4 regions of the Mesorhizobium sp. WSM4850 genome follow, and region 1 is predicted to be linked to each of the others. Evidence: predicted binding sites of a transcription regulator. Region 1 holds the regulator's gene; each other region holds the start of a gene.
What was found. The regulator LexA, encoded in region 1, represses DNA repair genes until DNA is damaged. The targets are predictions, from matches to a motif close to TGTTCNNNNTGTGTTCNG.
Positions count from the first base shown of each region.

Region 1 (7,907 bases):
CATCCCGCCGGAAACGATCGGCCGCTGCATCCACGACGCAGGCGTCGGCTTCATGTTCGCACCGGCGCATCATCCGGCGATGAAGCATGTCGGCCCGATCCGCGCCGAGCTCGGCACCCGCACAATCTTCAACCTGCTTGGCCCGCTCTCCAATCCGGCTGGTGTCGTCAGGCAGATGGTTGGCGTCTTCTTGCCGGAATGGATCATGCCGGTGGCCGAGACGTTGAAGGCACTGGGCGCCGACCACGCCTGGGTCGCCCATGGCGACGGCTATGACGAGATCACCACCACCGGCGAAACCCAAGTCGCCGAACTGGTCGGCGGCGAGATCCGCAGCTTTACGCTGACCCCGGAAGCGGTCGGGCTGAAGCGGCATACCAAGGACGAGTTGCGCGGCGGCGATGCCGCCTACAACGCCCAGGCGCTGCGCGACATGCTGGGCGGCGCTGCCGGCGCCTTTCGCGATACGGTGCTGATGAACGCCGGCGCCGGACTGGTGGTGGCGGGAAAGGCGACGACGCTTGCCGATGGCATGGCGACGGCGGCGCAAGCCATCGACAGCGGCCGGGCGCTAAAGGTGCTTGACCGGCTGGTCGAGATTTCGAACGGATAGCGCCGTGTCTGATATCCTGCGCAAGATCGAAGCCTACAAGCGCGACGAGATCGCGGCGGCGAAGGCACGGGTGCCGTTTGCCGAAATCAAGGCACGGGCGAGGGCTACCGATGCACCGCGCGGCTTTCTCTCGGCCCTTGAAGCCAAACGCAAATCCGGCAGTTTCGCGCTGATCGCCGAGATCAAGAAGGCGAGCCCGTCCAAGGGCCTGATCCGCGCCGATTTCGATCCGCCGGCGCTGGCCCAGGCCTATGCCAAAGGTGGGGCTGCCTGCCTGTCGGTGCTGACCGATGCGCCGTCTTTCCAAGGGGCGCCTGAATTCCTCACCGATGCGCGCAGCGCCGTGACATTGCCGGCTTTGCGCAAGGATTTTCTGTTCGAGCCCTATCAGGTGTTCGAGGCCCGTGCGTGGGGCGCGGACGCCATCCTGATCATCATGGCGAGCGTCGATGACGCCGTGGCCAGGGAACTCGAAACGACGGCTTTCGAGCTCGGCATGGACGCGCTGGTCGAGGTGCATGACGAGGCCGAGACGGAACGCGCGCTGAAACTGTCGTCGCGGCTGATCGGCATCAACAACCGCAATCTCCGGACATTCGAAACCAGCATCGAGACATCGGAGCGGCTCGCGGCGATGGTGCCGGCCGACCGGCTGCTGGTCAGCGAGAGCGGTATTTTCTCGCACCAGGACTGCCGCAGGCTGGAACGGAGCGACATTGGCACTTTCCTCGTCGGCGAGAGCCTGATGCGGCAACTGGACGTGGCCACTGCGACGCACCTGCTTTTGACGGGCAACGCGCCCGCCAATGCATCTGCCCGAAAATCGGAATCGATGTTCGGAGAGCATGATGCATAGATACAAAGCGTCAGAGTGTAGTTTGTGCGTCCAAACGGACGCACGTCGCTCCAGGGTGACCTGACGATGTCGGCCGCCCTCACCCATCTTGGCGCAGAAGGCGAAGCCAATATGGTCGATGTCGGCGACAAGGCGGAGACGACCCGCACGGCAATCGCCGAAGGTCTTGTCTCGATGCGGCCCGAAACGCTGAAAATGATTCTCGACGGCGATGCCAGGAAGGGCGACGTGCTGGGTACGGCGCGCATCGCCGGCATCATGGCGGCCAAGAGGACGCATGAGCTGATCCCGCTCTGCCATCCGCTGCTGTTGACCAAGATATCGGTAGACATCGAACCTGACGCGAAGCTGCCCGGCCTGAAGGTCACGGCGCTGGCCCGCGTCACCGGCAAGACCGGCGTCGAGATGGAAGCGCTGACCGCCGTCTCGGTCGCCTGCCTGACCATCTATGATATGGCCAAGGCGGTCGATCGCGGCATGGCCATCTCCGGCATCAGGCTGGTGGAAAAGACCGGCGGCAAATCCGGCGACTACAAGGCGGATGCCCAGGGGGCAGGCCAATAATGGCGCTGCTTGCGGTCGCCGAGGCGCTCGAGCACCTGCTTGCGGATGCTGCGCCCTTGCAGGCTGAAAGCGTCGCCCTGATGGATGCCGCCGACCGCGTGCTGGCGGAGCCGCTCATCGCGCTCCGCACCCAGCCGCCATTCAACGCGTCGGCCATGGACGGCTATGCCGTGCGGGCCGACGATGTCGCCTCCGTGCCCGCGAGACTTTCGGTGATCGGCATGGCGCCGGCCGGACGCGGCTTTGCCGGGACAGTCGGCCCGGCGCAGGCCGTGCGCATCTTCACCGGCGCGCCGCTTCCCGGAGGCGCCGACACCATCGTCATCCAGGAGAATGTCCGCGACCTCGGCGGCGGCATGGTCGAAGTGACCGCGCCGACGGTTGAAGGCCGCAACATCCGCCGCCTCGGGCTCGATTTCTCGCAGGGCGACATGCTGCTGGAGAAAGGCCGCCTGTTTGATCCGGCGGCATTGTCGCTGGCGGCGTCGGCCAACCACCAGCAGGTCCGCGTGGTGAAACGGCCGCTGGTCGCCATCATCGCCACCGGCGACGAATTGCTGCCGCCGGGCAGCGACCTTGGCCCCGGCCAGATCATCTCCTCCAATGCCTATGGCGTCGCCGCCGCGGCCCGCTCGGTCGGCGCCAGCGCCCTCGATCTCGGCATCGCCGCCGACCGCAAGGACGCGATCGCCGCGCTGGTGACAAAAGCCGTCGCCGCAGGCGCGGACGTCATCGTCACGCTGGGCGGCGCCTCGGTCGGCGACCATGACCTCGTCCATGACGTGCTGACCGGCGAAGGCATGGCGCTCGATTTCTGGAAAATCGCCATGCGGCCCGGCAAGCCACTGATGTTCGGGCGGCTGGGCGCCATCCGCTGCATCGGCCTGCCTGGCAATCCGGTGGCCAGCCTGGTCTGCACGCAGCTCTTTCTGAAGCCGCTGCTGGCGCGGCTCGGCGGCCGCGCCTTCCGCCAGGACATGCGTCAGGCGCGGCTCGGCGCCGCCATGCCGGCTAACGATCTCAGGCAGGACTATGTACGCGCGGTGGTGAAGGAAGAAGCTGGCACGCTTGAGGCAACGCCGTTCAGTATCCAGGATTCCTCGATGCTCAGAATGCTGGCCGACGCCAACGGACTGGTCGTGCGCGAGCCATTCGCTCCCGCAGCCGCAGCGGGCGCCGCCTGCAGCGTGCTGATGCTACGCTGAACAAAACGTCAACACATTCATTAAACTTTAAATGGTTGCGGAACACAACTGGAACAGATAGTGTTTGTTCTGGGTTTGTTTTTCTGATTCTGTTGGGGGTCGCGATGCTGACACGCAAACAACATGAACTGCTGATGTTCATCCACGAACGGCTGAAGGAAAGCGGCATTCCGCCCTCGTTCGACGAGATGAAGGAAGCGCTCGACCTCGCCTCCAAATCGGGGATCCACCGGCTGATCACGGCGCTGGAGGAACGCGGTTTCATTCGCCGCCTGCCCAACCGCGCCCGCGCGCTGGAGGTGCTGCGCCTGCCCGATTCGATCGCGCCGGGCCTCAATGCGGCGCGCAAATTCTCGCCGAGCGTCATTCAAGGCTCCCTTGGCCAGGGCGGCCTCGGACGCCAGATCAAGCCAGCGCCTTCGCGCATGCGTGCTGCCGGCAATGACGACGACGTCGTTGCCACCGTCTCCATACCGGTGATGGGCCGCATCGCTGCCGGTGTGCCGATCGACGCCATCCAGCACCAGACGCATTCGATCTCGGTGCCACCGGACATGATCACCGGCGGCACGCACTACGCGCTGGAGGTCAAGGGTGATTCGATGATCGAGGCCGGCATCTTCGACGGCGACACGGTCATCATCCGCAACGCCGACACCGCCCAGCCTGGCGAGATCATTGTCGCTCTGGTCGACGAGGAGGAAGCGACGCTGAAGCGATTTCGCCGCAAAGGTGCCTCTATCGCACTGGAAGCCGCCAATCCGGCCTACGAGACGCGCATCTTCGGGCCGGACCGGGTCAAGGTGCAGGGCAAGCTCGTCGGATTGATCCGGCGTTACTGAACGGCGGGCTTCCTGGGTTTCTCGGCCCTGCGGTATGGCGGCAGGCCCCTCGCCTCGCGCGAAAATCGCCGCTGCTCATGCCAGGGCCTATATGGCTGTCTGACGGCAAAACGGATTTCTGCGCGCGTTGTCGCCGATAGCGGATCGAAGAAGACGGCGGCACTGCCCATGCGAGCGAGCTGCCGTTTGGTGACGACGAGAACCAGCGGGTTGCGGCAGGGTTTGTAATAGGCTGTGGCATCGTCGATGACGATCAAATCCGCAAAGGCACAGGCCGGCCGCGCGGTTTTGCGGTTGTCGGCGAGCGCGATGAGCGCGCCGGACGGATGCCGGGCCAGGCACAGGCCGGCAGTGCAGGTGAAAGGCGCTCCCGGCGGCAGGTCGGCCGGATCGGCGATGTCGAACCGCACATCTCCTTTTTCGAATGTCTCCGGCTCGACGATCGTTGTTGAAACCAGCGCATGTTTCCAGTTGTCGGTGGTGAATTCGTTCGAACGCATCCGGTTGACGGCAAGTTCGCCGCCGCCGATCGGCAGCGCCACCAGATGCGCATCCTCCGAGATCAGCACGTCGGGGATGCGCGTCTCGGAAATCGTCAGCAGGCCGGCGAGCGCAAAGGGAAGTGCCGCAAGCCGCAGCCATGTCGTCGCCATCGTGGCGATGACTAAGGCGACCGTCACCAGCAGAACCGATTGCAACGAAATCAGGCCGACTGCATCGACGGGCGAACGCTCCGAGATCCATCCCGAAATTGCAATCATCGCCGTCAGGCCCTTGCCCATCATGTAGAGGAAAGGGCCGTCGAGGCCGAAAGGCATTGCCAAGGCGCTGAGGACCGCCAGGAACATGACGATCGTGACGATCGGCATGACGGCCAGATTGGCGAACAGGCTGAGCGGCGAGACGCGCTGGAAGTGCCAGATGGCGAAGAGCGCGGTGGCGCTGCCGGCAATGATGGAGGTCATTGCGATGGTGCCTGCCCCGGCGACGAGCTTGCGCGTGACGAAAGCGACCGGTGACCGTCGCTGTCGCGGCGCCTTGGCCTTGTCGGCACGATAGTCGGACCAACCGGCATAGGCGCCCACGAGAGCCGCAGTCGCGGCGAACGACATCTGGAAGCTTGCGCCGACCACCTCGTGCGGCGACACGACGATAACGGCGATGGCCGAAATCGCCAGGTTGCGCATGGTGAGTGCCGCCCGGTCGAACAGCACGGCGACAAGCATTACCGCCAGCATGATGAAGCTGCGTTCAGCCGCGACCACGATACCGGAAAAGATCAGATAGGCAGCGATGGAGACGAGTGCGGCAGCAGCCGCATATTTTTTGACCGGCCGGCGCGACGAAAAGTCGGGAAACAGCGCAAAGGCGCCGCGCAGCAATCCCATGACGGTGCCGGCGACAAGCGCCATATGCAGGCCGGAAATGGAGATGATGTGGTAGATGCCGGTGCGCCGCATCGATTCGTTTATCTCTTCGGGGATGCCGGCACGCACGCCGACGATCAGCGCAGCGGCAATCTCCCCCTCGGCACCACCGATGCTGTCCCTGATATGGTCGGCGATGGATTCGCGCGCCTTCTCGATCGACGAAGAAAGGCGTGCGGTTAACGGTGCATCTTCGGAGACGACGATCTTTGGACTGCCGAGGAAAAAGCCACTGGCACCGATACCGGCGAAATAGCTGTCAAAGGAAAAGTCAAAGCTGTCCGGTCTGACCGGGCCAGTCGGAGGCAGAAGCCTCACATAGCCGGTTGCCACCGAGCCTGCGGTCATCTCAGCGGGAATCTTGCGTGCCGACACCCTGACACGTTCGGGTGCATAACGCAGTGTCGGCCGGGCGGTCGACATCACATCGATGGTCAGCCTGATCCGGCCGTTCGCCATCTGGTCGAGCCTGACGACACGGCCGGTCAGCCGGGTCTGGATTTCCGAACCGAGCATCTTCGTTCCGGCGCGCCAGGTTTCAACCTTGGCGGCGAGCACACCAAGCGCGCACAGCAACGCTGCCATGAAGCACAGGTGCGTTTTGCGGCGTGAGCGCGTGACGGCCGCACACAATGCCGTAAGGACCACGACGGCGATGGGCTGGGCAAAGTCCGGTTCGACGGCAAGCGAAAAATAGACGATCACCCCGCATGCCAGGAAAACCGGCACCAGCAGGAAGGCGACGCCCCGGTCGAGTTCCAGGCCGGCTGCCGCGGCCACGCTGTTGCGGACACCGGATGGTGAAAGATGGCTGAGCTGTCGGCGAAAACGAATGACAGGGCCGGGTGCTGAAGCCGGTATCGGCGCCGGGCGATCCGGCGAAAGAGGTTGGATGCTCAGCGGCGACGCAGGCAGCGAAACGGGTAGCGACTCAGTGCGAGGAACGTCGGCAAACAGCGATCGTTCGCTGACGCTTGCGGTCGCGCCCTCGCTCTCGTCCACGCCGCGGCCTGGTCCAGCCATAGGGTTCGCCCCTTGCGCCCTTGACCTCCTATGCTACATGAACGCGCGACGCGCGAAAGTCCGCGCACCACATCCGTTTTCTGCGCTTGCCCAGGAGTTCCATGTCCGACAAGGTCGTCACCCGTTTTGCCCCTTCGCCCACCGGATTCCTGCATATTGGCGGGGCGCGCACGGCGCTGTTCAATTGGCTGTATGCGAAACACACTGGCGGCAAGATGCTGCTGCGCATCGAGGACACCGATCGCGAGCGTTCGACCGATGCGGCAACCGCTGCCATCCTCGATGGGCTCTCCTGGCTCGGCCTCACCTGGGACGGCGAACCGGTATCCCAGTTCGAGCGCGCGCCGCGCCACCGCGCGGTTGCCGAGGAGCTGGTGCGCCTCGGCAAAGCCTATTACTGCTATGCGACGCCGGCCGAGCTGGAGGCGATGCGCGAGAGTGCGCGGGCCAAGGGCTTGCCTCCCCGCTATGACGGCCGCTGGCGCGACCGCGACCCGTCAGAGGCACCGGTTGGCGCCAGGGGCGCGATCCGCATCAAGGCGCCGGCCGAAGGCGAGACGGTGGTACATGACCGCGTGCAGGGCGAAGTCCGCTTCCCCAACAAGGACCTCGACGATTTCATCATCCTGCGCTCGGACGGCAACCCGACCTATATGCATGCCGTCGTCGTCGACGACCACGACATGGGCATCACCCACATCATCCGCGGCGACGACCATCTGACCAATGCCGCCCGCCAAATGGTGATCTATCGAGCCTTGGGCTGGGAGGTGCCGTCAATGGCGCATATCCCGCTGATCCATGGCGCCGACGGCGCCAAGCTGTCGAAGCGGCACGGCGCCCTCGGCGTTGAAGCCTATCGCGCCATGGGCTATCTGCCCGAGGCACTGCTCAACTACCTGGCGCGGCTCGGCTGGAGCCACGGCGACGACGAGGTCATATCGATCACCGACATGATTGCGTGGTTCGACATCGGCGATGTCAACAAGGGGGCCGCCCGCTTCGACTTCGCCAAGCTCGAGGCGCTGAGCGGCGTGCATATGCGGCGCATGAACGAGCCCGAATTGCTCGATATCTTCATCAACACCTTGCCCTATCTCGAAGGCGGCCCGGCGATCGCAGCGCGCCTCGACGACACACGCAAGGCGCAGTTGCTGGCCGCCCTGCCCGGCTTGAAGGAGCGCGCCAAGACGCTGGTCGAGCTGGTCGACGGTGCCGCCTTCCTGTTTGCCGAGCGGCCGCTGCCGATCGACGAGAAGGCGGCGGCGCTGCTCGGCGGCGAGGCGCGCGAGATCCTGCGGGGCGCCCATGCGGCGCTGAAGGCGATTTCAGGGGATTGGACGGCCGCAGCGGCGGAAGCGGCGATCCGCGAATATG
Region 1 covers NZ_JBVVPV010000032.1:67,594-75,500, forward strand. The annotation lists gene trpD (anthranilate phosphoribosyltransferase) at 1-613, shown strand, start outside; gene trpC (indole-3-glycerol phosphate synthase TrpC) at 618-1,469, shown strand; gene moaC (cyclic pyranopterin monophosphate synthase MoaC) at 1,536-2,033, shown strand; gene AC0L2Z_RS24870 (molybdopterin molybdotransferase MoeA) at 2,033-3,238, shown strand; gene lexA (transcriptional repressor LexA) at 3,343-4,080, shown strand; gene AC0L2Z_RS24880 (ComEC/Rec2 family competence protein) at 4,074-6,530, opposite strand; gene gltX (glutamate--tRNA ligase) at 6,632-7,907, shown strand, end outside.

Region 2 (7,907 bases), on a different contig from region 1:
TTCGTCTTTCGCGGCCATCAGCATCCTCCCGGGACACCGGCGCACTTGAGGTAAGCTGCCGGTAACGATTGCGCCTTTTCAAGGATATGCGCAAAAGCGTCACAATTCCAAGCGGTTTGTGCAGTGCGGCATCAATTAATGCTGCACGGCGGGCTAAAAATGCTGCGCAGCAATGGGCCGGCTGTATCCACCACGATGCGCAACCTGCTTGCGGCGCATGGCCGGTATGCCCATTTCCGGTTTGACTTGGATCATTGAAAGGGCAAGAAAAGCCCTGACGATACAAACTGCGATACCAAAACCTCGATACCTCGAAGTGTGGAGAAGAACATGTCCGCTGCCATCGTTGTCGCCAGTGCGGCGCGCACGCCCGTCGGTTCCTTCAACGGCGCCTTCGCCGCCACGCCGGCGCATGAGCTTGGTGCCGTCGTCATCAAGGAGTTGCTGTCCCGTGCCGGTGTCGAGCCGGCGGAAGTCGACGAGGTCATCCTCGGCCAGGTGCTGACCGCGGCTCAGGGCCAGAACCCCGCCCGCCAGGCATCTATCGAAGCCGGCCTGCCAAAGGAAACCACCGCCTGGGGCCTCAACCAGGTTTGCGGCTCAGGTCTGCGCGCTATTGCTCTCGGTATGCAGCAGATCGCGACAGGCGATGCCAAGGTGATCGTCGCCGGCGGGCAGGAATCGATGTCGCTGGCCCCGCACGCTCAACACCTGCGTGCCGGCGTCAAGATGGGCGACTACAAGATGATCGACATCATGATCAAGGATGGGCTGTGGGATGCCTTCAATGGCTACCACATGGGCAACACGGCCGAAAACGTCGCTCGCCAGTTCCAGATTACCCGCGAGGACCAGGACCAGCTCGCATTGGCCTCCCAGAACAAGGCAGAGGCCGCGCAGAAGGCCGGCAAATTCAAGGACGAGATCGTGGCCTTCACCGTCAAGGGCAAGAAGGGCGACACCATTGTCGACCAGGACGAATATATCCGCCACGGCGCCACGATGGAGGCCATGACCAAGCTGAGACCGGCCTTCGACAAGGACGGCACGGTGACCGCCGCCAATGCCTCCGGCATCAATGACGGCGCCGCCGCCGTGCTGCTGATGACCGAAGCCGAAGCCGCAAAGCGCGGCATCACGCCGCTGGCGCGCATCGTGTCCTGGGCGACCGCGGGTGTCGATCCGCAGATCATGGGCACCGGGCCCATTCCCGCCTCGCGCAAGGCGCTGGCCAAGGCCGGCTGGTCGGTCGGCGATCTCGACCTGGTCGAGGCCAACGAAGCCTTCGCCGCCCAGGCCTGCGCCGTCAACAAGGACATGGGCTGGGATCCGTCGATCGTCAATGTCAATGGCGGCGCCATCGCCATCGGCCACCCCATCGGCGCCTCCGGCGCCCGCATCTTCAACACGCTAGTTTACGAGATGCGCCGCAGAAGTGCCAGGAAAGGTCTCGCCACGCTGTGCATCGGCGGCGGCATGGGGGTCGCCATGTGCGTGGAAGCGCTGTGAAGTCATCTGCAAAGCGCCGTGAGGACGGAGCGAGCAAGCCGTGAAACAGTCGGTGGCGAACAGGCTCCGCCGTTAGAGCGTTCCCCTTTCGCCGCCCGCCGATCGAGAAAAAGGGAGGATATTATGACAAAGGTAGCACTCGTCACCGGTGGGTCGCGCGGTATTGGCGCCGCGATTTCGATCGGCCTGAAAAACGCCGGCTATCAGGTCGCCGCGAACTACGCCGGCAATGACGAAGCGGCGCAGAAATTCAACGTGATGACCGGCATTCCGGTCTACAAATGGTCGGTCGCCGACTACGATGCCTGCGCCGCCGGCATCAAGCAGGTCGAGGCCGATCTCGGCCCGGTTTCCGTTCTGGTCAACAATGCCGGCATCACCCGCGACGCCATGTTCCACAAGATGACGCGCGAGCAATGGAAAGAGGTCGTCGACACCAATCTTTCCGGCGCATTCAACATGACGCACCCGCTGTGGGTCGGCATGCGCGACCGCAAGTTCGGCCGCGTCATCACCATCTCCTCGATCAATGGCCAGAAAGGCCAGACCGGCCAGGTCAATTATTCGGCGTCGAAGGCCGGCGATATCGGCTTCACCAAGGCGCTCGCCCAGGAAGGGGCGCGGGTCGGCATCACCGTCAATGTCATCTGCCCCGGCTACATCGCCACCGAGATGGTCAGGGCGATGGACGAGAAGGTGCTCAATGAGCGCGTCATCCCGCAGATCCCGGTCGGCCGCCTCGGCGAGCCGGAAGAGATCGCACGCTGCGTCGTCTTCCTGGCTTCCGACGATGCCGGTTTCATCACCGGCTCGACCATATCAGCCAATGGCGGCCAGTATATCACCTGAGGCGTCATGTCACCTGAGGCGTCGGCCTGTTGCCGGGGACTGTTGCAGCCCGCTGCGGCAGCGCTATGCCATGGGAGAGGCTTGAACCAGGCCGTTTTGCATTGCTGGCAGCCTGGTCAGCGACTGCGCCGACCGATGGGCGTGACGCCGATTTGTGCCGAAGCGGCACGCAAAGGTTAACGGCGGCCGTGCGGCCTGTGCAAAACCCTGTTCCCCCCCTGTGGATAACAGGTGGAATACCTGTTCACGATACTACATATGGGGGTGAACAAACCGGGAAACATGCTCCGGCGCCGATTCGTCGCCGTTTCGTTCCGGCTTTGAGCGCAGAGTTAAACGACAAAGGCTGAAAAACATCCCCAAATGGTTAAGGCGCGTTAGGAAAGATTAATTATTTCAAAATGTTGGATGACGCCGGCCGACCTGCGTCGATCGTTCAGCGGCAAAGGTTAACGGCGACGTCAGCCCTGCATGAAACGGGCCAGTTCGGCGATTCAGCATGTGGTGAGACTCGCAGGCGAGAAATCCAGATGTAGCCGTGAACAAACCCTGAATCTGCGCGAGTCAGCGATTCGTAGCCGATTCGTTCCAGACTCGTTCCAACTGTTAAATCGGAACGGCGGAACGGCATTTCGACGCCGACGGAAGGCTTCGAGCTGCCATCGGAATATTCTGCTTTCGCTTCACGCCCAAAATCCCTATGTGTCGGCTGTCACCCGCGCCACCACGGGGCGCGCTCCCGACAACGCGAGGCAGAGAGCCTTAATTTCCAGGTCGATGAACATCCAGCCGAAACACACTGAGCCACTGATCCTGTCAGGCCGCGACGTGACCGCTGTGCTCGGGCCGACCAACACCGGCAAGACCCATCTCGCCATCGAGCGCATGGTGGCGCATGAAAGCGGCATTATCGGCCTGCCGCTCAGGCTGCTCGCCCGCGAGGTCTATTCACGCGTCTGCGAGAAGGTCGGCGCTCACAAGGTGGCGCTCATCACCGGTGAGGAGAAGATCCAGCCCGACGGCGCCAGATATTCGGTCTGCACCGTGGAAGCCATGCCGCGCGAGACCGACGCCGCCTTCGTCGCCGTGGACGAGGTCCAGCTGGCCGGCGATCTCGAGCGCGGCCACATCTTCACCGACCGCATCCTGCATCTGCGCGGCCGCCAGGAGACGCTGCTGCTCGGCGCAGCGACCATGCACGGCATCCTCCAGCGTCTGCTGAAGGGGGTGTCGGTGGTGACGCGGCCACGGCTGTCGCATCTCGCCTATGCCGGCTCCAAGAAGCTGACCCGCCTGCCGCGACGTACGGCGATCGTCGCCTTCTCCGCCGACGAGGTCTATGCCATCGCCGAACTGATCCGCCGCCAGCAGGGCGGTGCGGCAGTCGTGCTCGGCGCGCTATCGCCGCGCACCCGCAACGCGCAGGTGGAGCTGTTCCAGTCGGGTGATGTCGATTATCTGATTGCCACCGATGCGATCGGCATGGGCCTCAACCTCGATCTCGATCACGTCGCCTTCGCCCAGAACCGCAAGTTCGATGGCTACCAGTATCGCAACCTGACGGCGGCCGAGCTCGGCCAGATCGCCGGCCGCGCCGGCCGCCACTTGCGCGACGGAACTTTTGGCGTCACCGGCCAGGTCGATCCACTGGACGAGGAACTGGTCAAGAAGATCGAGGCGCATGATTTCGACCCGGTGAAGGTGCTGCAATGGCGCACCGCGCGTTTCGATTTCGCCAACCTCGACGCGCTGAAGCGCTCGATCGAGACCAACGCGCCGGTTGAAGGCCTGACGCGCGCGCTGCCGGCGGTCGATGCGCAGGCGCTCGAACATCTGTCCCGCGACGAGGACATCCGGGCGCTTGCCACCGACGCCAGGCGCGTCGCGCTGTTGTGGGAAGCCTGCGCCCTTCCCGATTACAGGAAGATCGCCCCGGCTCAGCATGCCGACCTGATCGCCTCGATCTACATGGACCTTGCCAGGCATGGCCATGTCGATGAGAATTACATGGCCGAGCAGGTGCGCCGCGCCGACACCACCGAGGGCGATATCGACACGCTGTCGCACCGGATCGCCCAGATCCGCACCTGGACTTTCGTTTCCAACCGGCCCGGCTGGCTGGCCGATCAGGCACACTGGCAGGAAAAGACGCGCGAAATCGAAGACAGATTGTCGGATGCGCTGCATGAGCGGTTGACGAAACGCTTCGTAGACCGCAGGACTTCCGTCCTCATGCGGCGCCTTAGAGAAAATACCATGCCTGAAGCCGAAATCAGCCCAACCGGAACCGTCCTCGTCGAAGGCCACCATGTCGGCGAGTTGCAGGGGTTCCGCTTCACCGCCGACCAGAGCGCCGGCGGCGAGGACGCCAAGGCGGTGCGCACAGCAGCCCAGAAGGCGCTTGCAGCCGAATTCGAGGCGCGGGCCGAACGCTTCGGCGCCTCGGCCAATGGCGACATCGCGCTCGGCTCCGACGGCACGCTGCGCTGGATCGGCGCGCCGATCGGCACGCTGGTCGCAGGCGACGAGCCGTTGAAGCCACGCCTGGTGCTGCTGGCCGACGAGCAGCTCACCGGTCCCGCCCGCGACAAGGTCGCGGCGCGCGCCGAGCGCTTCGTCAATTTCCAGATCGAGTCGCTGCTGAAGCCGCTGGTCGACCTCAAGAACGCCGAGCAGATAACCGGCATCGGCCGCGGCATCGCCTTCCAGCTCGTCGAGAATTTCGGCCTCATCAACCGCCGCGACATCGCCGAGGAGATGAAGTCGCTCGACCAGGAAGGCCGCGCCGCCCTGCGCCGGCTCGGCGTGCGCTTCGGCGCCTACCACGTCTTCGTGCCGGCGCTGATCAAGCCGGCCCCGGCCGGACTGGTGACGTTGTTGTGGGCGCTGCAGAACGACGGCAAGGACAAGCCTGGCTTTGGCGACGTGGTTCACGCGCTGGCCTCCGGCCGCACCTCGGTGGTCATCGATCCCACCTTCGACAAGACCTTCTACAAGCTGGCCGGCTACCGCAATCTCGGCCGTCGTGCGGTGCGCGTCGACATCCTCGAACGGCTGGCCGACCTGATCCGGCCCGCAACCAACTGGAAGCCGGGCCTCGGCCAGCGCCCCGACGGCGCCTATGACGGTCAGTCCTTCATGGTGACGCCGCCGATGATGTCGATTCTCGGCGCCACGGCCGACGACATGGAAGAGATTCTGAAAGGCCTCGGCTACCGGGCCGAGCCGAAGCCGGCTGTCGAGGTGAAGGCACGGCTCGAGGCACAGGACAATGCCGCGCGCGAAGCCGCCGCGGCCAAGCAGGCGGCGGAGGCACAAGCCGAGCAGGCCAAGGCAGCGGAAACCGCGATTGCCGACGCAGCCGCCGAGGCGCCGGCCGACAGTCCAGAGCCGGATGCAGTGGCAGAAGCCACGGCGGAGGCTCTCGCGGAACCCGCTGCCGAAGCGGAACCTGTCGCAGAAGCTCAGCTGCAAAGTCCGCCTGAGGTCACGGTAGAGGGACTGCCTGCAGCTGAAGCCGCAGCTCGAGAGGCAGCACCCGAAACCGCCGTGCTTGAGGTCGCACCGGCGGAGCCGGCTTCCGAAGCCTCGCCCGCAACGGCAGCAGTCTCGGCCGAACCTGCCGCGGCGGCGGAAGCCGCCACCGGCGAGGCTGCTCCAGAGGCCGAGAAAGAGGCAGAGGAACCAAAACCCATCCTGTTGTGGCGGCAGGGCCGCTTCGACCAGCGCCCACGCCACCGCCACCACGACAACCGGCCCCGTGACAGGGACAATCGCCCGCGCAGCGGACAAGCAGCGCGCGATGGCCGCAGCAACGCGCCGGCAGAGGCCGGGCAGCAGGCCGGCGCTCCAGGCGACCGGCCCGCCCGTGAAGGACGCCGCAACGGCGACGGCGCCGGCAAGCCGCGCTTCGACCGCAGCAAGTTCAAGCCCAAGCCCCAGGGCGAGCCAGGCGAACGGCGCGACGGCAAGCCGCAGGGCGAGCGCCCCGATCGTCGCGAAAGCCGGCCCGACTGGAAAGGCGGCAGGCCGGACGGCAAGGGCGGCGCGCCTGGTGGAAAGCCCGCGTTCCAGCCGAAGCCTCGCGAGGAGCGTCCGGTGCGCTTCGACCCAGATTCCCCCTTCGCCAAGCTCGCCGCGTTGCGCGACCAGCTGAAGAAGTAAGTTCGTTCGCTCCGATGGTCACTGATGCCCGCCAGCGCATCGACAAATGGCTGTTCTTTTCGCGTGCGGTGAAATCGCGCTCGCTGGCGGCGAAGCTGGTGGTGGCCGGACGCGTTCGCATCAATCGCGACAAAGCAGCGCAGGCCTCCGATCTGGTCCGCCTCGGCGACGTCCTGACCATCACTCTCGAGCGGCGCATCTTCGTCTGGAAGGTGCTCGGCACCGGCAGCCGGCGCGGTCCCGCCGAGGAAGCGCGCTTGCTCTACGAGGATATCTCGCCGCCGCCGGCACCAAAGGGCGAGCCCGTTCGCGATGCGATCCCCGCACTGCGTGATGCCGGCAGCGGCCGCCCGACCAAGAAGGAACGCCGGGAAACCGACCGGTTGTTCGGCGACGACTGACGCATAACCGGCTTTCGTCGCATCACCGGCAGGAAATCCATTCCGGAAACACCGGCATCACGCGCAATGGCTGCCCTTGCAAGCGGCAGGCAAAGACGTTACCTCACCAAGAAAGCCTACCGCATCGGCCCACAAATCGATATCGATTTTCCAAGAGCACGATGCGTGGATTCAAAGTGTTAGAGCGTACCTTATGCGTCCGATTGGACGCCACGTCGCCCTGATAAAACGGGACGTCCCGGAGCCGACCGATGACCTATGTCGTGACCGATAATTGCATAAAATGCAAATACATGGACTGCATCGAGGTCTGTCCGGTCGACTGTTTTTATGAGGGCGAGAACATGCTCGTCATTCATCCCGACGAGTGCATCGACTGTGGCGTCTGTGAACCGGAATGCCCGGCCGACGCGATCAAGCCGGACACCGAGCCAGGGCTCGACAAATGGCTGCAGATCAACACCGAATACGCCGATAAATGGCCCAATATCACCGCCAAGAAGGAGCCTCCGGCCGACGCCAAGTCCTTCGATGGCGAGGCCGGCAAGTTCGAAAAATATTTTTCTCCCGAGCCCGGCCAGGGTGACTAGCGCTCGACCGCGAAAATCGAAATCGATTTTCGGAAGGACTATGCGCCAGATCAAAGTGTCACAGCGTCCTTGCGCGTCCAAAACGAGCGCGTGGCACCGTAATGGCGACGCTGGTTTGATCGGCGTCACGCGTGCTGACAGGCACCGCACGTTAACTGCCTTGACAGGCGGAGATCGCGCTTGACCTTCGCGCGTGCAGCAAAACCTTGATTCTTCCGACTTTTTGTGCTACACGAACCAAACATGCCGGTGACACAACGTCGATTTATGGCGCAAACGCCCCAAATCACTGAAAGGTGAATTTTTCAATCCGGACCAGAGTGATCTGGGGCAGGCAGTCGCGACTATGCGATTTGCCGCCCTCGGCTTTTCCGGTGGGTTCGTAGTTGTGCGG
Region 2 covers NZ_JBVVPV010000013.1:10,757-18,663, forward strand. The annotation lists gene phaR (polyhydroxyalkanoate synthesis repressor PhaR) at 1-18, opposite strand, end outside; gene AC0L2Z_RS14900 (acetyl-CoA C-acetyltransferase) at 331-1,509, shown strand; gene phbB (acetoacetyl-CoA reductase) at 1,633-2,358, shown strand; gene AC0L2Z_RS14910 (helicase-related protein) at 3,136-6,522, shown strand; gene AC0L2Z_RS14915 (RNA-binding S4 domain-containing protein) at 6,537-6,923, shown strand; gene fdxA (ferredoxin FdxA) at 7,175-7,513, shown strand.
Region 2: AC0L2Z_RS14910 (helicase-related protein) is a predicted target of LexA. The motif match lies at 2,943-2,960, and genes of this name have one in related genera.

Region 3 (7,907 bases), on a different contig from region 1:
CGACGCACACAACCCGAGACAGACCATAGCCGCAAACACGCCTCGCCTCTCCCTGCGCGCGGCCTGAGCGGCACAACGGAGAAAAGCGATGAGCGGTTTTGCCAATCTGGTGCCGATGGTGATCGAGCAGTCGAGCCGCGGCGAACGCGCCTTCGACATTTTTTCGCGGCTGCTGCGCGAGCGCATCGTCTTCATCAACGGTCCGATCGACGACAATGTGTCGGCGCTGGTCTGTGCCCAGCTCCTGTCGCTGGAATCCGACAATCCCGATAAGGAGATTTCCCTCTACATCAATTCGCCGGGCGGCGTGGTGACCAGCGGTTTCGCCATCTACGACACGATGCAGTATATAAGCAGTCCGGTATCCACCGTCTGCATGGGCTTTGCCGCCTCGATGGCCTCGTTCCTGCTGATGGCCGGCACACCGGGGCGACGCATCGCGCTGCCCAACGCCAGCATCCTGCTGCACCAGCCGTCAGGCGGTTTCCAGGGCCAGGCCTCCGACATCCAGCGCCACGCCGAAGGCATCCTCAGGACCAAGCGGCGCATGACCGAGCTTTACGCGCACCACTGTGGTCGCACGTTCGAAGAAGTCGAACGCACGCTCGACCGCGATCATTTCATGACCGCCGCGGAGGCAAAGACATGGGGCCTTGTCGACCATGTTTTTGACACGCGTAAGAGAGCGGCGTGAAAGGGTAGCCGGCTCATAAGCAACGTCGGTCAGCCGTTCGGCCGGTTGATCGCCACCGGTCTGGCTTCGGCCAGAGTGCGGCGATACAGTCCGCCGATGTCTGAGATCTCACGCATTTGCTTGAATCGGCTGATTATCGGTATCGCCGTCGCGGCGATGACCTCCGGCGCGGCGTTCGCCGAAGACAGTTCACCGCCTTCGCAGAACGGCACGCTGCCCGGTGTGACCAACGACTATCGCATCGCCAAGCCGGCTGCCGAACCGCCAGTTCAAGATCGGCGATACCGATGTCAGGATTTCCGGCAGCATAACCTTCGATGTCGGCGCGGGCTCGATGAAGGCCCCCGGTGATAGGACACCTCCATCGGCCTTCATCGCTGCCACAATCTCAAGGCGCTCGTGCGCCTGCGGCTCTGAAACGAACAGCCCCGCCGCTGCTTCCGCAAACGGTCGGGGCTTTTTTTGGATCTGAAATCCAAACTCGCCGGGAGTACACTGCCGGCTTTTGATTTCGGATGCTTCGCGGCATTCAGCCGACGATCCGACTAGTAGTCTCTGATTTTAATGGGATCGGCAGGTCACGGTTTGTCGGGCGGCGCAAAACGCCTAGCCTTGGCACTTATGCCTGCCGCGGCTCCAGCGACACGTGGAGCCTCAAGGAACTGTCCGGTGGAGTCATTCCTCTGCTCTCCTTTTCTGTCCATTGCGACTGGTGTCGTCCGAAGCGCATATCGCAAAGCCTGCGGCGTCTCGCAGGCCGCCTTGGGGCGGCGAGGCCATCGAAAGACGGTCGGCTTCGGTGACGTTCGGAGTCTGCCCCCCTGAGCCCGAGACGTCAACAGTTGGATAGCCGATTTACCAAAAACGTGATCGCTTGTGTGGCGAATCCGAAATTTGCATCCGTTTTGAGCAGCGCGACGTCGGCTGTGGATTACATGAACGCATTTGTCAGGAGCGTGTTCGGCCTTTGTTCTTTCCGCTTGCTCGCCCGCGCGAAAGACGGTTAAAGGCTTGGTCGAGAGTTCTCTCGAAACGGTGGCGAAATTACCTACATAGGGGATGGCCGGGACAACCCGCCATCCCACGAGATTCCAGATCTGAGGCGGCGACCGGCGATGGCCGACCATAAATATCTTTCCATTCGCGGGGCGCGCGAACACAATCTGAAGAATGTCGATCTCGACCTGCCGCGTGACAGCCTGATCGTCATGACCGGGCTGTCGGGGTCAGGCAAGTCGTCGCTCGCCTTCGACACCATCTATGCCGAGGGCCAGCGCCGCTACGTCGAGAGCCTGTCGGCCTATGCGCGGCAGTTCCTCGAAATGATGCAGAAGCCTGATGTCGACCAGATCGACGGCTTGTCGCCGGCCATCTCCATCGAGCAGAAGACCACGTCGAAGAACCCGCGCTCGACGGTTGGCACCGTCACCGAGATCTACGACTATATGCGGCTGCTGTTCGCGCGCGTCGGCATCCCCTATTCGCCGGCCACCGGCCTGCCGATCGAGAGCCAGACGGTGTCGCAGATGGTCGACCGCGTGCTGGCGGTCGAGGAAGGCACGCGTCTGTTCATCCTGGCGCCGATGGTGCGAGGCCGCAAAGGCGAATACCGCAAGGAACTGCTGGAGCTGCAGAAAAAGGGTTTTCAGCGCGTCAAGGTCGACGGTGTCTTTTACGAAATCGCCGACGTGCCGGCGCTGGACAAGAAGTACAAGCATGACCTCGACGTCGTCGTCGACCGCATCGTCGTGCGCGGCGATCTGGCGACGCGGCTTGCCGATTCCATCGAGACCGCGCTGAAGCTCGCCGACGGGCTGGCAGTGGCCGAATTCGCCGACCGGCCGCTCGACGCCAGCCAGACCGGCGAGGATTCGGTCAACAAATCGAAGAATGAGACGCATGAGCGCATCCTGTTCTCCGAAAAATTCGCCTGCCCGGTGTCAGGCTTCACCATTCCCGAGATCGAGCCCAGGCTGTTTTCCTTCAACAACCCGTTCGGCGCCTGCCCGACCTGCGACGGCCTCGGCAGCCAGCGCGCCATCGACGCCAGCCTGATCGTGCCCGACGACAATCTGTCGCTGCGCGCCGGCGCCGTCAGCCCATGGGCGAAATCGACCTCACCCTATTACGTGCAGACGCTCGAGGCGCTGGGCAAGGCTTATGGCTTCAAACTAGGGGACAAGTTCCGGGACCTGACCGAAGAGGCAAAGCGAGCCATCCTGCACGGCACCGGCGAGCGCGAGGTCACTTTCCAGTATGATGACGGGCTGCGCTCCTACCAGACGACAAAGACCTTCGAAGGCGTGATCCCCAATCTCGAACGGCGGTGGAAGGAAACCGAATCTGCCTGGATGCGCGAGGAGATCGAGCGCTTCATGTCGGCCACACCTTGCCCGGCCTGCCGCGGCTACCGGCTGAAGCCGGAAGCGCTGGCGGTGAAGATTGCCGGCAAGCACATCGGCGAGGTCACCGAGCTGTCGATCCGCAAGGCCGACCAATGGTTCACCGAGCTGCCCGCCGCACTCAGCGACAAGCAGAACGAGATCGCGGTGCGCGTGCTCAAGGAAATCCGCGAGCGGCTGCGCTTCCTCAACGATGTCGGGCTCGACTACCTGACGCTGTCGCGCAATTCCGGCACGCTGTCGGGCGGCGAGAGCCAGCGCATTCGGCTGGCCTCGCAGATCGGCTCCGGCCTCACCGGCGTGCTCTATGTGCTGGACGAGCCGTCGATCGGCCTGCACCAGCGCGACAATGCGCGCCTGCTCGACACGCTGAAGCATTTGCGCGACATCGGCAACACGGTGATCGTCGTCGAGCATGACGAAGACGCCATCCTGCATGCCGATTATGTCGTCGATATCGGCCCGGCCGCCGGCATCCACGGCGGCCACATCATCGCGCAGGGAACGCCGCAGCAGATCATGGCCAGCCCCGCCTCGATCACCGGCAAATATTTGTCCGGCGAGCTCGAAGTGGCAACGCCGGCGGTGCGGCGCGAGGCCAAGAAGAACCGGCGCCTGAAGATCGTCGGCGCGCGCGGCAACAATCTGAAGAACGTTACCGCCGAAATCCCGCTCGGCACCTTCACCGCCGTCACCGGCGTCTCCGGCGGCGGCAAGTCGACCTTCCTGATCGAGACCTTGTTCAAGGCGGCGTCGCGCCGCATCATGGGCTCGCGCGAGCACCCGGCCGAGCACGACCGCATCGAGGGCCTCGAATTCCTCGACAAGGTCATTGATATCGACCAGTCGCCGATCGGACGGACGCCGCGCTCCAATCCCGCCACCTATACCGGCGCCTTCACGCCGATCCGCGACTGGTTCGCCGGCCTGCCGGAGTCCAAGGCGCGCGGCTATCAGCCAGGCCGCTTCTCGTTCAACGTCAAGGGCGGTCGCTGCGAAGCCTGCCAGGGCGACGGCGTCATCAAGATCGAGATGCACTTTTTGCCCGACGTCTATGTCACCTGCGACGTATGTCACGGCAAGCGCTACAACAGAGAGACGCTCGACGTTCTGTTCAAGGGCAAGTCGATTGCCGACGTGCTCGACATGACGGTCGAGGAAGGCGTCGATTTCTTCGCCGCCGTGCCCGGCGTGCGCGACAAGCTGGAGACGCTGAAGCAGGTCGGCCTCGGCTACATCCATGTCGGCCAGCAGGCGACGACTTTGTCGGGCGGCGAGGCGCAGCGCATCAAGCTGGCCAAGGAACTGTCGCGCAAGGCGACCGGCAAGACGCTCTACATCCTCGACGAGCCGACCACCGGCCTGCATTTCCACGATGTCGCCAAGCTCTTAGAAGTGCTGCACGAGCTGGTCGATCAGGGCAACACGGTGGTCGTCATCGAGCACAATCTCGAGGTGATAAAAACCGCGGACTGGGTGCTCGACCTCGGTCCCGAGGGCGGCGACGGCGGCGGCGAGTTGGTGGCCTCAGGCACGCCGGAGGATATCGTCCGCGAAAAACGCAGCTACACCGGCCAGTTCCTCAGGGAACTTTTGGAGCGGCGCCCCGGAGGCAAGCGCGAAGCGGCGGAGTGAGCGAAGACTGGCTGGCGTTTGGAAAATCCTCAAATAAGGATCAGAAGAGCGCTTGCCGGTGATCTTGATGCTGTCGTCCGGCTGACGCAAGCCGCCTATGCACCCTACGCCCAATCCGCATTTCGACATGGCTAAAGCTGTCGAAACGCTCGCTACGGCCTGATCCATTTCAACCCGGGAGGACGACTGTGACTCAATCTGGAACAATCCGCGCCGGCATGGGCGGCTGGACCTTCGAGCCCTGGGACAAGTCTTTCTACCCCGACAAGTTGTCCAAGGCGAAGCAACTGCACTACGCGACCCGGCAGGTGCCGAGTATCGAGGTCAACGGCACCTTTTATTCGAGCTTCAAGGAGCCGACCTTCGTCAAATGGGCAAACGAGGCGCCGGACGGTTTTGTCTATTCGCTGAAAGGCAACCGTTTCGTCACCAACCGCCGCGTGCTCGGTGAGGCCGGCGAGTCGATGACGCGTTTCCTGGGATCGGGCGTCGCCGCGCTCGGCGACAAGCTCGGGCCGATCCTGTGGCAGTTCGCGCCAACCAAAAAATTCGACCCGGACGATTTCGAGGCTTTCCTCAAGCTGTTGCCTGAAAAGCAGGACGGCGTTGCGCTGCGCCATGCGGTCGAGGTGCGCAACGACAGCTTCGTCGTGCCGGAATTCGCCGCCCTGGCGCGCCAATACAAGGTCGCGATCGTCTACGCCGACCACACCAAATATCCAGCGATCGCCGACGTCACCGGCGATTTCATTTATGCCCGGCTGCAGACCGGCAGCGACGACAATCCCGACTGCTACACGCCAACTGCGCTCGACGAATGGGCGGCCCGGGCGAAGAGCTGGGCGCAGGGCAAGGCGCCGGCCGACCTGCCGCGCGCCGATCCCTCAACCGAAGCACCGGTCAAACCGCGTGATGTGTTCGTCTACTTCATTACCGAAGGCAAGGCCCGCGCGCCGTTCGGCGCCATGGCGCTGATGAAGCGCGTCACAGGCTGACGTTGACGGCACAGCGCATCCACCCCTTCGGTCATGCCGCCACCACGACTTCGTTGTAGGCATCGAGATCGACGAAGAACACCTTGGTGAGCTCCGCGATCAGTTGGTCGTGGTCGTATCCTTGCGATTTCAAAATATCGATGGCGGTCATGATGTCGAAGCGCTCGGTAAGCCGTCGTTTCTGGTAGTCCTCGACGTAACGTTCCATCGGCTGCCCTGGCCCAAGTGCCCCAAATGCGTTTGAACAACGATCAGATCGCAGGAGGAGGCTGCTTGCACGAAACGTGCCGGCTGAGCCTGCGCCTGATCTGTCGACGTGACTGATACGGAAAGCGGCCGACTCAACAAGGCCAAGTATAGCCTAGCACGCAATCTTCAGCGCGCCAGAGTTGCACACGGTGTCGTTGAAGAAAAACTGAGCAGATCTCGCGACTTCGTCATCCTTGGGCGCAGCGACGCGAAGCGGAGCGAAGACCCAAGGATCCATGCCGTAACTTCAGAGCGTCGCCACGGGGCAGAATCCAGGATACTGTACGCTGGAAACGGCTTCTGTTCTTGACCGCTGCACTCTTTGGCTGACTGCACGGCATGGATCCTGGGGTGTGCGCCGCGTCGCTTTGCTCCTTGCTTCGCCCCAGGATGACGATGGGATGAACCCTACACCGTAAGAAATTTCCTCACATCCGCCCGGTCGAGATCCTCGGCCGGGCCGGTGTGGACGATCAGGCCGCGGTCCATGATGTTGACCTCGTCGGCCAATTCCCGGCAGAAATCGAGATACTGTTCGACCAGCAGCACGGCGATATCGGCCTGGTCGCGCAGATAGCGGATGGCGCGGCCGATATCCTTGATGATCGACGGCTGGATGCCCTCGGTCGGCTCGTCGAGCACCAGCAGTTTCGGCCGCATCACCAGTGCCCTGCCAATGGCAAGCTGCTGCTGCTGGCCGCCGGAAAGGTCGCCGCCCCTGCGGCCGAGCATCTGCTTCAGCACCGGGAACAATTCGAAGACGTGGCCGGGGATGTTGCGGTCGGCGCGCTTCAATGGCGCAAAGCCCGATTCGAGGTTTTCCCGCACGGTGAGCAGCGGGAAGATCTCCCTGCCCTGCGGCACGAATGCGATGCCCGACCGGGCGCGATCATACGCCGCGCTCCGGTCGAGCGCCTTCCCCTCGAAGGCAACGCTTCCGCTCGTCAGCCGGTGGTGGCCGACGATCGATCTCATCAAACTGGTTTTGCCGACGCCGTTGCGGCCGAGCACGCAGGTGATCTTGCCGGCTCCGGCCTTCAGCGAGACGCCACGCAGCGCCTGGGCGGCGCCGTAGTGCAGCGTGGCGTTGGAGACTTCGAGCATGGTCAGCGCCTTCTCCAGCGCCTGAAGAACGAAAGATCGAAATGATGGAACGGAACGCGCCAGACCATGATCATCTCCCCAGATAGACTTCGACGACACGTTCGTCGGCCGAAACGAAATCGAGCGAGCCTTCGGAAAGCACCGAGCCTTCGTGCAGGCAGGTGACCTTGGCGCCGAGCTCGCGCACGAAATGCATGTCGTGCTCGACGACGATGACCGAGTGGTCGCGGGCAATATCCCTGAGCAGCCGCGCAGTCTCCTCGGTCTCGGCGTCGGTCATGCCGGCGACCGGTTCGTCGACCAAAAGCAGTTTCGGATCCTGCGCCAAAAGCATGCCGATCTCGAGCCATTGCTTCTGGCCGTGGCTGAGATTGGCGGCGAGCTCGTCGCGCTTGTCACCGAGCCGGATGATGCCGAGGATGTCGTCGATCCGCCGCGCCTCCGCAGCCGAGCGGCGATGGAACAGTGCCGGGAAGATCGAGCGTGGGCCCTTCAGCGCCAGCATCAGGTTGTCCTCGATCGTGTGGCTTTCGAAGACCGTCGGCTTCTGGAATTTCCTGCCGATGCCCATCATGGCGATCTCGGCCTCGTCATGTTTCGTCAGGTCGACCTGCCCATCGAAGTAAACCTCGCCCGCGTCGGGGCGCGTCTTGCCAGTGACGATGTCCATCATCGTGGTCTTGCCGGCGCCGTTGGGACCGATGATCGCCCGCATCTCGCCCTTGTCGAGCACCAGCGACAAATTGTTGATGGCGCGAAAGCCGTCGAAGGAAACCGAGACGCCGTCGAGATAGAGGATGGTGTTGCTCTTCGACATTGCTCACTCCG
Region 3 covers NZ_JBVVPV010000007.1:75,040-82,946, forward strand. The annotation lists gene AC0L2Z_RS10315 (SRPBCC family protein) at 1-67, shown strand, start outside; gene AC0L2Z_RS10320 (ATP-dependent Clp protease proteolytic subunit) at 89-694, shown strand; gene AC0L2Z_RS10325 (hypothetical protein) at 724-924, opposite strand; gene uvrA (excinuclease ABC subunit UvrA) at 1,810-4,731, shown strand; gene AC0L2Z_RS10335 (DUF72 domain-containing protein) at 4,920-5,726, shown strand; gene AC0L2Z_RS10340 (hypothetical protein) at 5,758-5,934, opposite strand; gene urtE (urea ABC transporter ATP-binding subunit UrtE) at 6,384-7,079, opposite strand; gene urtD (urea ABC transporter ATP-binding protein UrtD) at 7,150-7,896, opposite strand; gene urtC (urea ABC transporter permease subunit UrtC) at 7,900-7,907, opposite strand, start outside.
Region 3: uvrA (excinuclease ABC subunit UvrA) is a predicted target of LexA. The motif match lies at 1,652-1,669, and genes of this name have one in related genera.

Region 4 (7,907 bases), on a different contig from region 1:
TCACACGCAGGAAAAGAAGCCGAAGCTGTTTCACGCTGGCATTGGCCGACACGTCCTCGGGGATCGTGGAGCCGAGCGGAATCTTGATGCCGTCAAGAAAGCTCTCAATTTTGTCGGCCGCCGATGTTGCCTCGGACCGCAGCAGGGCACTGAGGATCGCACGCTGGTCGACATAGCTGAACCACCAGTTGCTGATGCCACCGGCAGCCATCGGAAAAATGGCCGCCGCGAACAAGACTAGAAAATACTTCTGAAATAGCGATCGACGCATGGAAGCGGCTTTGAGATTGGAGAAAGGTCTCCCACATGATGCGACCCGACCATAAGTCGCGACAGCTCAGTCCCAGAAAGGTAACCTAAATTCTTGCGTCTGGGTATGGGCTGAGCCGTTCCCACTCATGGTCGAGTCTCGTGCCTTCCATGAGGCTTGGATGGACGTTTCCCTGATCGGGGAGAGTCGCGTATTCATCAGCCAAGTGGAGCACGCCCCCGAAGGCTCGCCAGGCCCAGCGACCTCCTCCGCAACCAAAGCCGCTGGGCCGCCCCGCTCCGTCAGTCCGGCTAGAGCTTCCCTTTGAACCGATCTCCATTCATGGGGCTCGGCAGCTACATCACAGGCGAACGAATCCTATAAGCGGCAGATGATCGGAGGCGACCCGCGAAAGCGGCGTGTCATGGGCTTCGACGGATGAGATCATTCCGTGTCGATTTGCCATGATCCGGTCGAGAGACAGCAGCGGCAGACTCGATGGAAAGGTGGGGACCGCCGGTGGCGCGGGACCGAAAGTCGTGTGCAGCGTATTCAGCGCGGAACGGTTTCCGAGTCGCCATTCGTTCAAATCGCCGAGCAGCAGTGTTGGTTTTTCGTCCGGTCTGTTCATGATTTCGAGCACGACACGGGCCTGTTCGGAGCGCGATCGGCGCAGCAAGCCGAGATGGGCTGCGATAATGCGCAGAGTTCGTTTCTCGTCCAGATCGATTTCGGCAACCAGGGCTCCGCGCGGCTCCAGCCCCGGGAGCTTTATCTGATGGACATTGCGAACGATGCCCCGTTTGAAAAGCAGAACGTTGCCGTGCCAGCCGTGTCCTTTGCCGTTTCCGGACACCGGCACCGGCACCAGGCCTGTTTCCAATTCGAGACGCAGCAGATCCAGAAGGCCGGCACGATCTCCAAAGCGATTGTCCGCTTCCTGCAACGCAATGACATCCGGACCGATTTCCCGGATGACGCGAGCGATTCGTTCGGGATCGAACTTTCTGTCGACGCCCACGCATTTGTGAACGTTGTAAGATGCGACCAGAGTCCCCGCAGGGCGTGTCCCTTCGGACGGCGCAGCCTTCGCCTTCTGCTTCTTTCTGTCGCGAATGGATTTGAGCACACTTGCAGGAAAGCTCTGTCCAGTTCTTTGCATGAGTCTGCTGCTCGTCCTCACTACCTTCAAGACTTAGCTTTGTCTCACTCAAACAGGATCTGCAATCGCTGCTTCCTGCCCTGACGAGATGCGGCGCTCGAAAGGAGCGATGGCTGCGTCGCCCGAATTGCCCCGGGCAGAACGAGAAAGCCTCTAAAGGTAGGGCGATCCCAGCCACAACACTCGGTCGAACAGGCGGACGATGAATGGCCGGGCTCTCAAGGTTTCGATCGTTACAGACGTGGCGGAGGCGATTGCCGATCCGATCCGCGCATCAATCTCCGCGGCAAATCCTGCATCAAGAACCTCTACATCAATCTCAAAATTCAGCCGCAGGGACCGGGCATCAAGATTGGAGGAACCTATATAAGCCCAAACTCCATCGACCGACAGCAGCTTCGAATGATCGAACGAGCCCTGCGTGCGCCATACGCGGCAATAGTGCTTCAGGACCTGATCGAATTGCGCCGTCATCGCCCGGTCTACAAGGAAAAGATTGTTCATCGCCGGTACCACGATGTCGATCTCGACACCTCGCCTGGCCGCGGTCGTCAGCGCGCTGATCAGTTCCCGATCCGGCAGGAAATAGGGCGACATGATGCGGATCGATTTGCGGGCGACGGAAAATGCCCCGATCAGCAAGTTGTGGTTCGTTTCGATGCTGGCATCCGGCCCGGATGCAACCGCCCGCGCCAGCATCGGTTGACCGGGAGCCCCGGGAAGCGTGGCCACTTGCCAGGTGTCGCCTTTCAGGAACTCGCCGCTCACGAAGCGCCAATCTTCGGCGGCAACCGAAAAAAGCTCGGCCACGACCGGCCCGGTGACCTGAAAATGCGTGTCCCTCGCGCTGGAGGAGCCGGCGAACTCGGCTGAGAATCCCTTTCGGATGTTCATCCCTCCGGTGAACGCAATCGTGCCATCGACGACCAGGATCTTCCGGTGCGTTCTGAGGTTGGCGTAGGGAAGACGCAGGCCCATGACAATGTTGCCGTTGAAGAGGTCTGCCGGGATTCCCGCCTCTCGCAGGCGCCCAAGAATGCTGGGGACGGAGTAACGCGCCCCGACGGCATCGATCAGCACGCGAACGCTGACACCCCGCTGGACGGCTCGCGCGAGAGATTCCACGAAAAGCCGCCCGACATCGTCATTGTCGAAGATGTAGGTCTCGAGAAGGACAGTGCGTTGAGCGCCGTCAATCGCTCGGCACATTGCGGCATAGGCCTCGTCACCTGTCTCCAATATCGCAATCGCGTTTCCCGAGGTCAGGGCACGCCGGGCCACCCTGTCGCCCAATGTCTTCAGGCCGGTGAAGCGTTGGCCGTACCGCTCGGCAATCAGTTCCTCGGCGGCAAAGTTGCGCTCATGTTTTGCGGAAGCCGCCTCGCTGGAAAGGGGCCGCATGGCGCTGATCGTGGCACGACGGATGCGGTTTATGCCGGCAACGGCGTAGATGATCGCGCCGAGGAATGGCGACAGGAACATCACGCCGACCCAACCCGTGGCGGCGCGGACGTCTTCCTTCGTCATTATGGCGTGGACGATGCCGATGGCCGCCATCACCACCGAAATGATCGCGAGGACCTGGGGCCAATGAGTCAATAAGGTCTGCAACATCGCCAGGACTATCCAGCGAGCGGTTGCAGAACGCAATGCAACTCATCCCCCGGGGTCAGACCACGGTAACAAACTGGACAGAGCCGCTGTCGGGTTCGATGGAACGGCCCCGTCGCCGGAGGCCAACAGCCACGAGCGGGCACTACAGGCCTAACTTCTCCCGGAGTGCATCGATGCGTTTAGAGGCTTCCGCCTTGCTGAGGCAGTCAGCATAGGCGTCAGGGTCGTCGGCCTGTTCGGCCAAAGTTTTCAAATAGGAGGCTTGTGCGGGGGTCATGGGATCATCTCCGCTGATCCAATCTTCCGGGTCCTTTTCGACATTTGCCGGTGCCTCGATTTTTGGGTTGTGCCGGTCACCCATGATCAATCTCCCTTGATGATCACCACAATGAGAATGATCATGATTTGTTCCGCCAGATTTGGTATGCGCGTCGCGTCCGCCCGCGTAGGCCTCAAATCGGTGAGGACGCCCGTGAGCAGCGATCAGGGCATTGGAGCCGTGCCTGGCTTATAAACGACCCCCAACTCGGGAGTCGGCTTCTTCAAATTTTTGGCCTTCAGCCACGTGCTCGACAGTCCGCTGCTGTAGCGGCTGTCGGCGCGCTTCGAGATAATTCCATTGAGCCCGATCTTCTCGACGGTGCGGAAGAGCGCCAGCGCGCTGCCCTCGAAATGCTCACTGTATTGGATCTTGCCGAGGCCAGGCTCAATCAGTTGCCACAGCGCCTGCTTGCGCTGCAGCAGCGGCAAGGAGCCTAGATCGTGGCCGTCGAGATGGAGGATATCGAACGCGACGAACACCAACCGGCTCGGCTCGTTCCAGATCGCCGCTTCCAGCGCAGGGCAATCGAAAGCGCTCTGCTCGCCGGGAACAATGACTTCGCCGTCGAGAATGGCAGTCCGGCATGGCAGATCGACGGCTAGTGCGATGGGCCAGTATTTCGTGGTCCAGTCGCGGCCGTTCTTGTTGTAAAGACGCACACCGCCATTATCGATGATGATCTGGGTTCGATAGCCGTCGAGATTGGCCTCGTGGACCCAGCCCTCACCTTCAGGCGGCCGCTCGACCTGAGTCGGGATCTGCGGCGGAAGAAACTCCAGCCGGCCGCCAACGACCTTGGCACGCTTACTCAATGACGCCACCTTTGACCGCGCAGCGGCGGCTATCGGCACAGGCAGCACGACATCTCCCCAACATGATGCCTGCCACCTGTGCCGAGCCCCCGCCAAGCCGCCGAGCCCCCGCCAAGCATTGCAAGCATCTACGCACGAAGCCGATCTGTCGTTAGCTTTGCATCCTAATACTTATCCCGGCGTACATATCTTGCTCGGCGAGGCGCTCTTGCACCGTTCCCGACCGGCTAATTGCTGTCCGGGATCGCCGCCAGCCTACGCAGCCCTTTGCTGGTGAGATAATCCGGGCTAGAGCGGTTCGTCATTTCAAGGAACCGCAGAACCGCTCTATCTCTTTGTTTCTTGACTTGGCAAACATACGACTCGCGGTCTCAACAAGCGTCTTATGCTGCGTAGTTGCAATGTATGCTCCGCTGTGATGGGCGGCGACATCGATTGAACAGTCGGTTAATAAAAGGGGATCGGCTATAATTGATGGCGCGGTGAACGCGACACGAAAATATTCTGGTTCATGAGGCGGCTGATCTTCCCCGCCCTGTTTTAAGCCCGCCCCACTTCAACCATTCCCGATCTTGTACTCAGCTTCCGAGCGCTTTGAGCCAATGTTCAAAGGAAGAGGCCTCCTCGTGTCCGGCATGCGAAACAGAGTGGGCGGGGCGCGGTAACACCACGGAGCTTCGGACTTCGCGGGGGCTGTAGCCGAATTCCTTGCTAAAAGCTCGGCTGAAATTAGCCGCTGAACTAAACCCGACGGCTTCGGCAATATTAACAATGCGCCGGCTGTCCGCCGGATTGCTAAGCGCAACATGGGCTGCCAGAAGTCGGCGACTTTGTATGTAGTGGAGAACACCACCGCTCGGTTCGAACAACTGATAAAGACGAGAGCGCGAGACGCCGAGCGCCCGGCACATTGAATCCGGCGTCAGATGAGCCGCATCCAGATTGTTGTGGACGTATCGACGGGCTCGCTCCATCAGCGCGACACTCACCAATTGTTCGGTGGCCGCGGCATGTTCTGCCGGGGGCGAGAGGCAGGCAATGATCATGCTGCGTGTTGCGTGCACGATGCGAGGCAGATCGTCAGCCGTGAGACTGCGCAATCTTGCTTCGATGTTCTTGAGGTAGTCGAGCAAAAGGTCGGCAAAGTTGCCGGACAGAATTGAATTATTCTTTGCGTCCAGAGTTGCCGCCGCATCGGCGAACAAATCACGCGGCAAATAGAGAAAGAGACTTTGGGATTCCGTTGCCCTCCCGCGAAACGGGTAGCCAAGCGATCTAATCTCTGGTTTTCCGCTACGCGGCGATCGACCTCCGTCCACGACCGGCCAGTATGCGGCAAAGCGATATACCAGTGATCGATCGAGCTGGACCGAAGCTTCCCAGCAGAACGCATATAACTATGTGCCGGTGCGCGCTGTTGAACGATCAGCATGCCGCCGAGGTTCCAAGCCGTGTGGTCGGCGGGAAAGCCATCGTCGAGCGATTTGTCATCCGGCAACTTGATCTCGACAAGCGGAGCCATATGCGCCTGCCAAGCGACGAATTGATCTTCTGGCGCCAGTTCGAGCGTCGAAAAGGGCAAAGGTTCGAGCGCCGGCGCAAGTGACGGGGCAGCCTCATTGTAAGGCTGAGCTTCGCGCGGCCAACGACGTCGATCGCGCTCAAGCGCCTGCCTCGCAAGCGCCTTGTCCTGCCTCTTAGCGTCCATCGCGTAGTGCCGTATCCGATTCCGGTATGCCCATCGCCACCGCAATCATGTGGTGTATCACAGCCATCTGGCAAGACCAGCTGAACGCGAGTCCACAGAGGGCTATCACACTGGGTTACAGCAAGAAATGCATTCCGAGATAAGTTTCTGGATGCGACGATAACGACACTCTTCAACGTGGTGCGTATAGAGTCTGGCACGGTGAAAGCGTAGTTGAGGAGGCAACGAAATGAACGCAAACCTCAAAACAGAAGCTCGTCGCAAGATAATTCTTGATGGATATTTTAATAACGAAGCTTTGAAAGATATTGCAGCCAAGGTCGGATGCTCACTGGCGAGTTTGAAAGTCACCGCCAGTAGACTCGGTTGCACACGAACTCCGAAAGAGGCGGCGGAATTTCGGCGAGGATTTCATGTCCCAGAGCAAAAATTGCGGGATTACCGCCAACTTATGATTGCTGGACAGTATAGAGCTCGCGAGTGCGCCCTGATTTTGGGACTATTGAAAGACCAATTATCGGTCAGCGAGTAAACTTATTCCAATCACGCCTCAGCGGTTCATCGACAAAAAAAGTCCGCCGCAAACACTGGCAACAGGCCCTGAAAGGTTCGCACAGATGCTGCGTCGGCGTTTCAATCGCACCTGCCTCAGCCCTCATGATCTGGCTATTTGCGAACGCGTGTTCGATCAGGTTTGCGCAGATGAACACATGGACTCTTCAAGCCGGGATGCCGAGGCCTTAGCGGTGGCGATTGTCGCAATCTTCCGAAACATTACTACCAAGGAGCGCGAACTGCTGGATGAATTGAGGTCTCTTCGTCTCTCAAAGGGCGCAGAGAAGGCGCACTAGCTGGGCGGCTTTCCCTGACGAATTGTTCTAGTCCCGCGTTGGCGATCGCATCTGCATTGCCCCATTGAGTCCCGCCAGAGTGTAGCCACAGCGCTTGCGAAGGAGATGGAAATGGGTTTAGCCCAAGACTTGTCTGATGTTGCGCTCACATTCGATTGTCCGGATTGCTCGCATCCGGCGGTAAGGAAGGGCTCTGCGCTAAGAACGATCGCGCACTTCAGATGCGACGGGTGCAACGCCAAGGTACGGATCACCTATCCGCAGAAGCTAGCGATCTTCGAAAAGTACAGGCTATTAGCCGCCCAAGGGGCATTGCGATAAGACGATCCGGAAACGCGTCGCCAATGGCGGTCACGTGGACCAGATGCAAGAGGTCGATGCCCTGGTGGGTCCCCGCTAAAGAAATAACGGCAGTAGCGCACGTTCCCGCAGCTGCACTCGGCTTTGACGAGCATGTTGTGCCGGGTCGCCTTGCCGAGCGTATCGATCGGATCATGCGCCATGGAGGATTCGCAGTTTCGAGTCCCGGCTACGTCAACCGATTTGCGACTTCTCCCAAATTTCTCGTGAAGCGCTGGGGGATAAGCGCACTGACCCATTTGCGGCGGAATCGGTGTCCATTACCGTTCCGTTAACAAATGAACGATTAAATATTGGTGGGGTCAACCGCGAAAATGTTGCGAGAACGAGGAGCCCATCAATGGCTGCGATTGCCCTTCCTGGCGATTGGACCGAACAGTACAAAGGATCGGAGCTGAACCTCTCCGGGTTCAACCTCTCCTTTTCCGACGAGTTCAATACGCTTGATGTCGTGCCGAACAACGGCACCGGTAAGTGGTTCGCGCCTGTTCACGCCCCCGCGGGGGCCGCAAAGTACATGCCGCCGGTCGGAGAAACCAACCCGTTCTCCGTCTCTGACGGGCTTCTGACGATAACCATGAAGCAGGTGGACGGCGCCTGGCAGTCGGGAACGATGCAAACGGTTAACAGCGCCGGCGAGGGTTTCGCGCAAGAGTACGGGTATTTCGAGATGCGCGCCGCCTTTCACGGCGGAGCGGGAGCGTGGCCGGCCTTCTGGATGCTGTCGCCCGATCAGACTGTGCCACGCGTCGAGGTCGACATCGTTGAAGCGTATGGCGGCGATCCCGATGCTCATCACCAGGCGGTGCACTTGAGCAATAAGGAAAG
Region 4 covers NZ_JBVVPV010000016.1:7,154-15,060, forward strand. The annotation lists gene AC0L2Z_RS17005 (adenylate/guanylate cyclase domain-containing protein) at 1-271, opposite strand, end outside; gene AC0L2Z_RS17010 (endonuclease/exonuclease/phosphatase family protein) at 612-1,412, opposite strand; gene AC0L2Z_RS17015 (phospholipase D-like domain-containing protein) at 1,566-3,026, opposite strand; gene AC0L2Z_RS17020 (DUF3072 domain-containing protein) at 3,169-3,387, opposite strand; gene AC0L2Z_RS17025 (ATP-dependent DNA ligase) at 3,510-4,160, opposite strand; partial or broken gene AC0L2Z_RS17030 (helix-turn-helix domain-containing protein) at 4,739-5,658, opposite strand; gene AC0L2Z_RS17035 (hypothetical protein) at 5,578-5,766, shown strand; gene AC0L2Z_RS17040 (hypothetical protein) at 6,098-6,400, shown strand; gene AC0L2Z_RS17045 (hypothetical protein) at 6,486-6,719, shown strand; gene AC0L2Z_RS17050 (family 16 glycosylhydrolase) at 7,420-7,907, shown strand, end outside.
Region 4: AC0L2Z_RS17020 (DUF3072 domain-containing protein) is a predicted target of LexA. The motif match lies at 3,422-3,439, and genes of this name have one in related genera.